DNA from 3 places in the Citricoccus sp. GCM10030269 genome. Region 1 is predicted to be linked to each of the others. Evidence: riboswitches for the same ligand, from Rfam matches in the RefSeq annotation. Region 1 holds a riboswitch; each other region holds the start of a gene.
What was found. A riboswitch is a leader RNA that binds a small molecule or an ion and turns the genes downstream of it on or off. The one in region 1 is predicted to bind thiamine pyrophosphate.
Positions count from the first base shown of each region.

Region 2: it holds a riboswitch for thiamine pyrophosphate, as region 1 does, so the genes downstream of both, ACFQQD_RS13875 (ECF transporter S component) here and ACFQQD_RS04620 (YkoF family thiamine/hydroxymethylpyrimidine-binding protein) in region 1, are expected to answer to the same signal.
Region 3: it holds a riboswitch for thiamine pyrophosphate, as region 1 does, so the genes downstream of both, ACFQQD_RS13265 (bifunctional hydroxymethylpyrimidine kinase/phosphomethylpyrimidine kinase) here and ACFQQD_RS04620 (YkoF family thiamine/hydroxymethylpyrimidine-binding protein) in region 1, are expected to answer to the same signal.

Region 1 covers NZ_JBHTCV010000002.1:328,082-331,343, reverse strand. The annotation lists gene ACFQQD_RS04635 (hypothetical protein) at 1-263, opposite strand, end outside; gene ACFQQD_RS04630 (PadR family transcriptional regulator) at 263-607, opposite strand; gene ACFQQD_RS04625 (MsnO8 family LLM class oxidoreductase) at 779-1,825, shown strand; TPP riboswitch at 1,830-1,940, shown strand; gene ACFQQD_RS04620 (YkoF family thiamine/hydroxymethylpyrimidine-binding protein) at 1,975-2,619, shown strand; gene ACFQQD_RS04615 (ECF transporter S component) at 2,640-3,262, shown strand, end outside; gene ACFQQD_RS04610 (ABC transporter ATP-binding protein) at 3,253-3,262, shown strand, end outside.
Region 2 covers NZ_JBHTCV010000006.1:184,474-187,735, reverse strand. The annotation lists gene ACFQQD_RS13880 (ABC transporter ATP-binding protein) at 1-401, opposite strand, end outside; gene ACFQQD_RS13875 (ECF transporter S component) at 501-1,253, opposite strand; TPP riboswitch at 1,350-1,453, opposite strand; gene ACFQQD_RS13870 (DUF4235 domain-containing protein) at 1,547-1,837, shown strand; gene mnhG (monovalent cation/H(+) antiporter subunit G) at 1,841-2,293, opposite strand; gene ACFQQD_RS13860 (monovalent cation/H+ antiporter complex subunit F) at 2,286-2,567, opposite strand; gene ACFQQD_RS13855 (Na+/H+ antiporter subunit E) at 2,573-3,262, opposite strand, start outside.
Region 3 covers NZ_JBHTCV010000006.1:49,012-52,273, forward strand. The annotation lists gene ACFQQD_RS13265 (bifunctional hydroxymethylpyrimidine kinase/phosphomethylpyrimidine kinase) at 7-1,566, opposite strand; TPP riboswitch at 1,560-1,654, opposite strand; gene ACFQQD_RS13270 (hypothetical protein) at 1,858-2,448, opposite strand; gene thiE (thiamine phosphate synthase) at 2,542-3,240, opposite strand; gene thiM (hydroxyethylthiazole kinase) at 3,237-3,262, opposite strand, start outside.

The DNA.
Region 1 (3,262 bases):
CATCGCAGGGTCCGCAGGTAGACCGGATAGAGTTCCGGACCGATCAGGTAGTTCGGCGTGTTGCGGTATTTCGCGGCCAACTGGGAGGGATCTCCCAATTCTTCCAGGACCTCCCGTTCAGCGCCGGCACCCGTACCGGTGGCCAGACGTTCGTCCAACATGTCCGAGATCAGTGCCGAGAGTTCGCGCTGGATGTCAGCGCGCTGGCCCTCGGGCAGGTGCGAGACCACCTGGTCGATGTATCGAGCGGTCAGGGAGCTCATCAGGAGGGTTCCTTCCAGAGTGCGGCCATGCTGGCCGAGAGTCGTGTCCATTCATCCCGAAGCTCGTCGGCCATGGTGGCTCCGTCCTCGGTGAGGCTGTAGTACTTGCGCGGACGGGATTCGTCCGTGTTCCACTCCGCCTTCAGCAACCCCTGCCCTTCCAGGCGGCGCAGCAGGGGATAGAGGGTGTTGGCTTCGGCGTCCAGCCCGACCGCGGCGAGGTACTCCAGCAGCGCGTAGCCATAACGGGGTGTCCGGCAGGCCACCAGGCACGCCACCACGAGGGTGCCGCGCCGCAGCTCCTGCCGATGCGTCGCGAGAGAGGACGCCAGTTCTTCGTTCATGACCCACACGTTAGTGTGTTGCACACACTATTGCAACAGGCTGGGGTGTCGTGCCGCGAAAGCAATACTTCTGCAGCGGTTGGTGTTAACCCCGGCATGACCCCTCCGACCCCACCGAACGCACCAGCTTCAGTGACCCCTCCGAGCCCACTGGGCCAGTCGCGCCCGACCGTGTCCATCCTCGACCGCGCCAACTCCCTGACCGAGGCCACCGAGCCCGAGGTGCTCGAAGGGGTCATCGCGCGGGCCCAGCGCGCGGAACGACTCGGCTATCACCGCTTCTGGGTGGCTGAACACCATGGCGTTCCGGGCATCGCCGGTTCCACTCCCACGCTGCTGATGACGGCGATCGCGGCACGGACGGACCGCATCCGGGTCGGCTCCGGAGGGGTCATGCTGCCCAATCACCAACCGTTGGTGGTGGCCGAACAGACGGCCACTCTCGAGGCGCTGTTTCCGGGACGGATCGATCTGGGTCTGGGACGCTCCGTGGGGTTCACTCCGGCCGTGCGCCACGCCCTGCGCCGGGACAAGGACGCCGCGAAGCAATTCCCCGAGGACCTCGCCGAGCTGTTGCGATTCCTCAACGGAACGGGGCCCTTCACCGCCCGGCCGCGGAACCACGCCGCCACGCCGCTGTTCGTCCTGGCGACCGGGCAGGGACTGAGGTGGGCCGCCCAGGCGGGGCTGGCCGTCGTCGTGGGCGGGCCGACGGTGTCTCAGCGCGACGGCGTGTCTCAGCACGAGGGCGCCTCCGAGCACGAGGGGATCGCTCGTTACCGGGAGGAGTTCCGACCCTCACAGTGGTATCCCGAGCCCTACGTCATCGTCTCGGCGAATCTGGCCGTCGCGGACACTCGGGAGGCGGCTCGTGACCTGCTGCTGCCGGAAGCGTGGGCCCTGGCGCAGTCGCGCGTCATGGGCGAGTTCCGCCCGCTGGAGCCCGTGGACCACATCAAGGCACGGCTCGACGACGGCGGCCTCACCGAGCGCGCACGGCAGCGCGTCACGGACTCCCTCGCCACCTCGATCTATGGAACCGCCGAGGAGGTCAGGGCAGAGGTCGACTCACTGATGTCCTTCACCGGGGCGGACGAGCTGCTCATCACCGGCGGGATGAGCGACCTCGAAGGCCAGCGGCGCTCGGACGAGCTGATGGCCGACCTGATGAATCCGGAGGCAAAGTCGGTAGTGAAGGCGGATTCACGAATGCCCTAGACTGCCGTATCAACACGGGAGTCCGGTGAGCCGGGCTGAGAGGAAACTTCTCAAGTTTCGACCGTCGAACCTGATCTGGATCATGCCAGCGCAGGGACGTTGAGCGAAGAAATTCCCGTGCCCCGTTAATCACCACGAAGGGCGCGACCATGCAGACACCCATCCCCACCGCCATCGAGAGCACCGCTTTCGATCCCACTCCTCAGGAGTTCGGCGTCGGTGCACGATTCACCCTGTCCGTCATGTCGGACGACTACGTCCAGATCATCCTGGACGCCCTCGGCCAAGCCGATCCCACCGGTGTGGACGTCACCACCGGCGTCGTCAGCACCTACGTCTCCGGTGCCGAACAAGACGTGCTTCGCTACGTGAGCCAGGTGATCGCGGCGGCCGCCTGCACCGGGGCCCACGTCTCCGCCGCCGTGCATCTCTCCCGCGGCTGCCCTGGCGGAGTGACGTGCGAGATTCCCGACGGCGGCGCGGCCCTCGTCTCCGAGGTCCCCACCCTGGAGCCCGCGGGCGTGAGCTGCGTGGCCGACTGGGCGCTGTACCCCCTCGCCGATGCTGGCACGGCCCGCGCCGGTGGCGACCACATGCGGGACATCTACGCGGCCATCGACCATGCGCGTTCCACCGGGGTCGAGGTCGAGTCCGATCACTACGTCACGCGGTTGTCCGGCGATCTCGCCCAAGTGCTGGAGACCATCGCCGCCGGTTGGGTGTTGACCGGCCGCACGGTCCAGCACGTCACCACGCACGCGACGCTGTCCCTGAACAGCCCCAGCGCGCGCTGAGCGGGAGGAGACCAACCGTGATGTCATCAGTCCACGGGCACCCGACTGCCCGCACCCGCCCCTCCTGGGCCCTGAAGGATCTCGTCCTGCTCGTCGTGCTGGGAGTGGTCTTCGGCTTCCTGTACTGGGTCTTCGTCCAGGCCTGGACCGCACTGCGGCTGGCCATGGGACCGGCCGGAGACCTCTCCGAACATTTCCTGGCCGGCAGCTGGCTGCTGGTCGCCCCCATCGCCATCGCGATCGTCCAACGGCCGTTCGCCGGCGTCATCGCCGAGGTCCTGGCCTCCGTGATCGAGGTCGTGTTCCTCGGCTCGGCCGTGGGACCGCTGCTGTTCGTCGCCGCCGCCATCCAGGGCATCGGCAGCGAGATCCCCTTCGCGCTCACGCGCTACCGCAACTACAGCTGGCTCATCTACGCCCTGTCCGGGCTACTCGGGGCGGGACTGGTGTTCTTCTACTCGGCACTGCGTTCGGGATGGTACGGCCAGGACCTGTTCATGATCCGGTTGATCATCCAGGTGATCTCGGGCCTGGTCATCGGCGGACTCCTGGCCAAGGTCATCGTCGACGGCCTGGCCCGCACCGGCGTCGTGGACAACTTCGCCATCGGACAGGCCCGCTTGACCGATCACCGTGACGCACG
Region 2 (3,262 bases), on a different contig from region 1:
TCGTCGGCGCCGAGACCGACGGCGGACAGCGCGTCCCGGACCCGTTCCCAGATCTCCTCGCGCGGCACCTGCAGATTCTCGGCGCCGAACGCCACGTCGTCCCCCACCCGGGAGAGAATCACCTGCGTCTCCGGGTCCTGCTGCACCAGCCCGGCATGTCCACGCTGCTCCCGGGACGACACACCGTTGACGAGGAGCCGGCCGGTCTCCTCAGACTCGTCGGCAGGGTCCAGAACCCCGGCGAGCGCGTACAACAGCGTCGACTTGCCCGCACCGGAGGGACCGGCCAGCAGCACCTTCTGGCCCGCCGGCACCGTCAGATCCAGACCGGCGACGGCGGCGGCGGACCGACCAGCGTGCCGCCAACCCCAGCCCTCGGCGCGGACGGTCGCCCCGGACACCGTCCCGGATCCAGCACCGGAAACGGCCCCCGGACCAGCACCCGGGCCAGTCCCCGGTCGGGCCCGAGATTCAGCCCCTGGTCCAGCCTTGGCCAATGGTCAGGCCACCGACTCCTGATGCGCACGGCGGGACGCCAAGGCGGACAGCGCGCCGGTGGCGGCCAGCCCGCGGGTGGCCAGCCACGAGAGCAGACCGGCGATCAAGAGCCCGGACACCCCGACCAGAGCCACGTAGATCAGCTTCCAGTCCATCGTGTACTCGGGGAACCAGTTGAAGATGAAGGCGTCGTTGATCCCGCCGAACAGACCGGTGAGCAATCCGGCGAGCAGGGCCACCGGCAGCGTGAATCGGCGGTAGAGGAACAGCAGCAGGATCAGCTCGGCGCCGAGTCCCTGGACCAGTCCGGAGGCCAGCACGGTGAGCCCGAACTGGGAACCCAGCAGGGCCGAGACGGTGGCGGCGACGAGTTCGGTAAACAGGGCCGCTCCGGGCCGGCGGATGATGAGCCCGCCGAGCACGGCGGGGAACAGCCACAACCCCGCCACGAGTCCCGACGACGGCGGGAACGCCGCGAAGGCCGGGCTGAGGCCCGCGTAGGCCAGATTCCAGGCCCAGAAGATCACCCCGGAGGCCACGGCGATCACCGCGGCCACCACGATGTCCACGACGCGCCACGTGCGGCGATTCTGAGCGGTGGTGGTCCCCGTGGTGGCCCCCGTGCTGGTCGCCGTGTTGTGCGCCGTTGGCCGTCCCGGATCGGACGTACCGCCCGCGGTGGGTGAGCTTCCGGCCTCCGGCGAGCGGCCGGCGTCGGGAGTGGTGTGTTGGTGATTGGTCTGGGATGAGACCATGTTGTCCTCCTCAAGGTTCCAAGGAGGGGGATGAAACGGACTCCGCGGTTTCCACGGTTTCCGGTGAACCGGACCGGTGGACGGTGTTCTGAAGTTTCATCAGAGAACTCGACTTCCTTCGCCGGTGCTAGCCGGTGCAGGTTCGAGGGTCTGCGCTGCGCGCACTCTCAGCACCCGGAGGTGCTCCCCTGTCGTTCACAGTGTCCGTCCAGCATAATGCACCACAGAAGCGATCAACCCACCGAGCGGATAGGCTGGACGCGACCACACAGCCCAGCCGGGAGGACACCCCCATGAACAAGCTCACGGAACGCATCATCAGTACCGCGATCACCCTCATCGGTGGCTATGTCGGCACCAAGATCGTTGACTACACCTGGCGCAAGGCCACCGGGCACGACGCCCCCAAGGACGTCGACGACACCGAGAACAACATGTGGGGCGCCATCACCTTCGCCACCATCTCTGCCGGCATCACGGCACTGATCCGCGTGACCTCGCAGCGCGGCGCGAAGAAGGCCAGCAAGGCCATGGCCGCTCGCTCGCAGGCCAAGAAGGCCAAGATCGGCACCGGCGAGGTCTGAGAGTCAGTCCCGGTCCGAGGAATCGGTCGGGTCCGGGGTGGGCACCGTGCGCTCATCGGCTGAACTGACGGGCTTACCCTCGTCGTCCTGACGCGCGACCACGTCGGCCAGCTCGTCCACGTACAGGTACTCCGGCCTGAGGTGTTTGGTGCGGTAACCGGCTCGGCCCACCAAGTGTGCGGACACCGGTGCGGTGAGCATCTGCAGCACCCACGCCAGCAGCAGGACGGGGATCCACACCCACGCCCGCCACGCCAGGGCCACCGCCGTCAGCACGAGTAGCAGTCCCAGCACCTGGGGCTTGGTGCCGGCATGCATCCGGGACAATTGGTCGGGGAACCGGAACAGACCGATGCCCGCCACCGTGGACAACAGGGACCCGAGGACCAGCAGGACCGCAGCGAGGCCGTCGGCGATCACCGGCCACTCCGGCAGGCCGTTCAGCACATCACCCATGTTCGCTCGGCTCCTTCCGTGACTCCGCCACGAACCGGGAGATCGTCACGGATCCGATGAATCCGATCACCGAGGCCGCCACCACGAACATCACGTGGTCCGTGTGGTGGTTGACGGCCATGTCCACGCAGAGCGCCGAAGACACGGTGATCAGCAGCACGTCCGTGGCGATGGCCCGGTCCAGGATGGACGGCCCCCGGACGATCCGGTAGATCGCGGCCAACGCGCCCAGGCCGAGCAGCACGATGCAGACGATCCCGGCGATCTCGAGCATGGTCATCAGCGCGCCTCCCCTTCTGGTCCTTCTGAGCCGGCCGGGTCTGAGGTGGCTGGGTCTGAGCTGGTCGCATCCGAACCGGCCGCTTCGCTGTCCTTGACCAGCGCCAGATCGGCTTTGGTGCCAATGGCACGGATGACAGCGGCCTCCGTTTCAAGCGCCCGGGCTCGGAACAGCTCGACCTCCTCCATGCTCTCCATGTTGAGGCAGTGCAGGAACAGGGTCGACGTCGGCCGGTCCACATCGATCACCAGCGAACCGGGGACCAACGCCAGGGCGTGACCGGTGAGGGTGACGATGAGGTCATCGTGGCTGCGCAGCCGCACGGCCACCACCGCGTTGACGATCCCCGGACCACGAACAATGGCGTCCCGCGCCACCGAGACCGACGCGGTCACCACATGCCACAGGAACCGGACCGTGAAGACCAGGACGTACCAGAGGTTGATCCGGTCCGAGAAGCTCACCTTCGGCAGCCGATAGAACCACAACACCAGAAGCGAAACCCCGACGCCGGCCACCAGGACCCCTGGAGAGAAGTCCTGCCACAGTGCGCCCCACGTGAGCGTCAACCCCAACAGGATCACCCATTGGCTCCACCACTGGGCACGTTCTTCGGGTGCACCCTGGTCGGGCTGCGCGGCGGAGTGGTGCTGGCTGGAGTCGTGCTGGCTGGTGTCATGCCGGCGAGG
Region 3 (3,262 bases), on a different contig from region 1:
CCTGCCTTACTTCCTTACTTCCGGACTGCTTGCTGCGTCGGGTTGCTCCATCGGAGCCTCGAAGAACTCGAGCTCGTGGCCGGCGGAAACCTCGAACGCCCGCCACATCCGCTCCCGGGTCTTCGGGTCGGCCGACGCCGCGTACGAGCTGACCAGCCGGATGGCCTCCTCCGTCGCCGCGTTGAACGCCGGATCCCCGTAGGTCCGTAACCAGTCGGCGAAGGGGTTCTCCGGCACGGCGTGATCCACCAGCCGGGTGCCGACGTCCATGTAGATCCAGTAGCACGGCAGTACCGCGGCGATCAGCACCCCGTAGTCTCCACGTGCGGCCGTGGCCAGTAGGTGGTTGACGTACGCCGTCGTCGTCGGGCTGGGTTCTGCCTCGGTCAGCGCCTCACCGAGCCAGCTGCCGTGCAGTTCGAGCTCGGCCACGATCGCCCCGTTGGCTCCCTGCGCCCAGAAGGCCTGCTCCGCCGGTGTGGGGGCCAGGGCGCTGGCCGCGGCGAGTGCCCGCGAATAGTCCAGTAGGTACAGCGCGTCCTGGCCCAGGTACCAGGTGAAGGTGTCCCGGTCCAGGGTTCCCTCGGCCAGGCCACGGACAAAGGCGCAACGGTCGACGGCGGCCCGCACCTGCGCGATCTCGTTCCACCACTGGCGGGCGATCGTCTTCGCGTCGGTCGCCACCGGGGTGAGCCCACGGTCCCAGAGTCCGGCGAAGTGATGGATGGGTCCGTGGCCCTGGCCGACGTCGAGCTGGTCTGCCGCGGCAATGGCCTCGGTCAGCCACTGTTTGGCCTGCCGGGCGGCGAGCTCCCAGTCGTCGTACTGCGGGCGCAGGGTGGCCAGTGCGGAGGAGAATGAGCAGCCGGTGCCGTGGGTGTTGTCCGTCTGCACCCGCGCTGCGCTGAACTCGACCGTAGCGCCAGCACCAGTACCGGCTCGGCTGTCCACCAGTGCATCCCGGGACTCGGTGCCCTCCAGATGGCCGCCCTTGGCCAGCACCAACACACCGTGCTGGGACGAGAGCCGCTGCGCCTGCTCGAGGGTCGCTTCCCACGTGGTGGCCGGCTCTTCACCGAGCAGCACGCCCAGCTCGGGGATGTTCGGAGTGACCAGGTCGGCCCGGCCCAGCAGATCCCGGACCGCCTCCTCGGCGTCCTTGTCCAGCAGCCGGTCACCGCTGGTGGCGACCATGACCGGGTCCAGCACCACGATGGGTGGGCGCACTCGATCCAGCCAGTCGGTGACGGCCAGGATGATCTCTCGGCTGGCCAGCATCCCGATCTTCACGGCATCGATGGCCACGTCATCGCTGACCGAGTCGAGTTGCTCGGTGAGGAAGCCGACCGGCGGAACGTGGATGCTCCGCACGCCTTGGGTGTTCTGGGCCGTCATCGCGGTGACCACGGCCATTCCGTAGCCGCCACACGCGGCGATGGACTTCAGGTCCGCCTGGATCCCCGCCCCGCCGGAGGGGTCGGTCCCGGCGATACTCAGCACGCGGAGGATAGCGGTTGCAGGGTCTCGTTGGGCAATGGAGCGTTCAACAGAAAAAGTGCGCGTCATAAGCGCGACATCCCTTCGCTAGTTCTAACTAGATCAGGTTCGACGGGTGTTCTCTCAGCCCCTTTTCGGGGCACCCCGTGTCACGTGGTGTGGTCAGAACTGTAGCGCAGGAAGCCGGTCTACGAGGCCGATCGGCTCGCGCGGGTAGCCTGTCCGTCCGGATCGCGAGACGATTCACCGGCGATCTTCAACACGCGTTCTGGGACCGGTTGCTGCTGCTTCTTGGCGATCGCAATGTAGGCATGGGCAGCAGCACGCCTGTTCCGCAGATAGCGGCCCTGGAGCGCTTCCTTAGACGTCTGCTTGGCCATGTGCAGTCCCGTTCGGTTGAGTGTCGGCGATGTCAACGGCAGATTCGCCTTCTTCATTGTCTACCCCAGAGGGTACTCCCAGCACTACACCGAGGGCATCTAAGGCGAACAATCTCGCTTTTTCGCTCGGCGCGTTCTCACCCAAGTACTCCAACATGATGATGGCTGCATACGCGTCTTGGTCACGCAACAGATTGACGTTGGAATCGTCGTCGTTTACCTCGTCCTCGGTCGACGCGTTGTCGACTTCCACTGCCAGATCAGAAACCGACAGAAGTCGGTCCACAGACCATCGCGCGTTTTCCCACCACTGGGCTTCCAACGACGTCTCGCGCGACGTGTCGGCTGAACGAGTGACTCCTCGGTAGGCGATGGCGGCTGCACCGAGCGCCGCCATGCCGCCGAGCCCCGCGCTGGTGGAGAACGCATAGCCCCATGAGGTCAGGGCATGTAGCGAGATGGGCCACGCAGAGTGCGTCAAGAGTCCAGCCGCCACTCCGATCAGGAACGCGCCGGCAATCCACGTGGGCAGAACCCACGGCCTGGGAAAGCCCACGGAATCGCTAGTCATCGAACCGCCCCTTACCGTGAGGGAATATCGAGAAATTCCAGCGCGCCCTCAACTACGGCCAATCCTGCCAAGCCAAACGGACGAGATAAGGTCCTAGCTCACATCGCGTGGTGTCAACTCTTCCCAAGCCCTGGCCAGCTCTGCGGCAGCGTGCCGCGGGTGCTGCGCCGCGCAGATCCAGGACACGACGGCGGCTCCGTCCAGGCCCGCGGTGCGCAGGCCCGGCAGATCGTCCGGGACCACGCCGCCGATCGCGACGGCGGGCAGGTGGGTGGAGGCGGCGAGCCGCCCGATACGTTCTGCGCCGATGGGTTCTGGCGCGTCGGCCTTGGACACGGTGGTGCGCAGGGCGCCGATGCCGAGGTAGTCCACGCGGGCGTCGCTAGCCTCAGCGGCGGTGATCTGTTCCGGGGTGGCGGCACTGAGCCCGAGGACCGCGTCCGGGCCGATGAGCCGCCGCACATCCTCAACAGGCAGATCGTCTTGACCGACGTGCACTCCGTGGACGCGGGCGCCGCGGTTCCGGGCGGCGAGGTAGACGTCCACACGGTCATTGACCAGCAAGGTCACGTGTTGCGGGAGCACCTCGGACAGTGACTGCAGCAGGTCGACCTGCTGGCGGGCCGGGGTGTTTTTCTCTCGCAACTGCACCGTGGTGACCCCACCGGCGACGGCGGCCGCGACGGTGTCGACGAGTGTCCGCCCGGCGCCGTTGGCCTGGTCGGAATCGGTGACGAGGTAGATGGAGAGATCGATCGGGATCGGGTCATCCGCACCGATAGTCGCATTCATGCCGACCTCCCCGAGGAAGCGC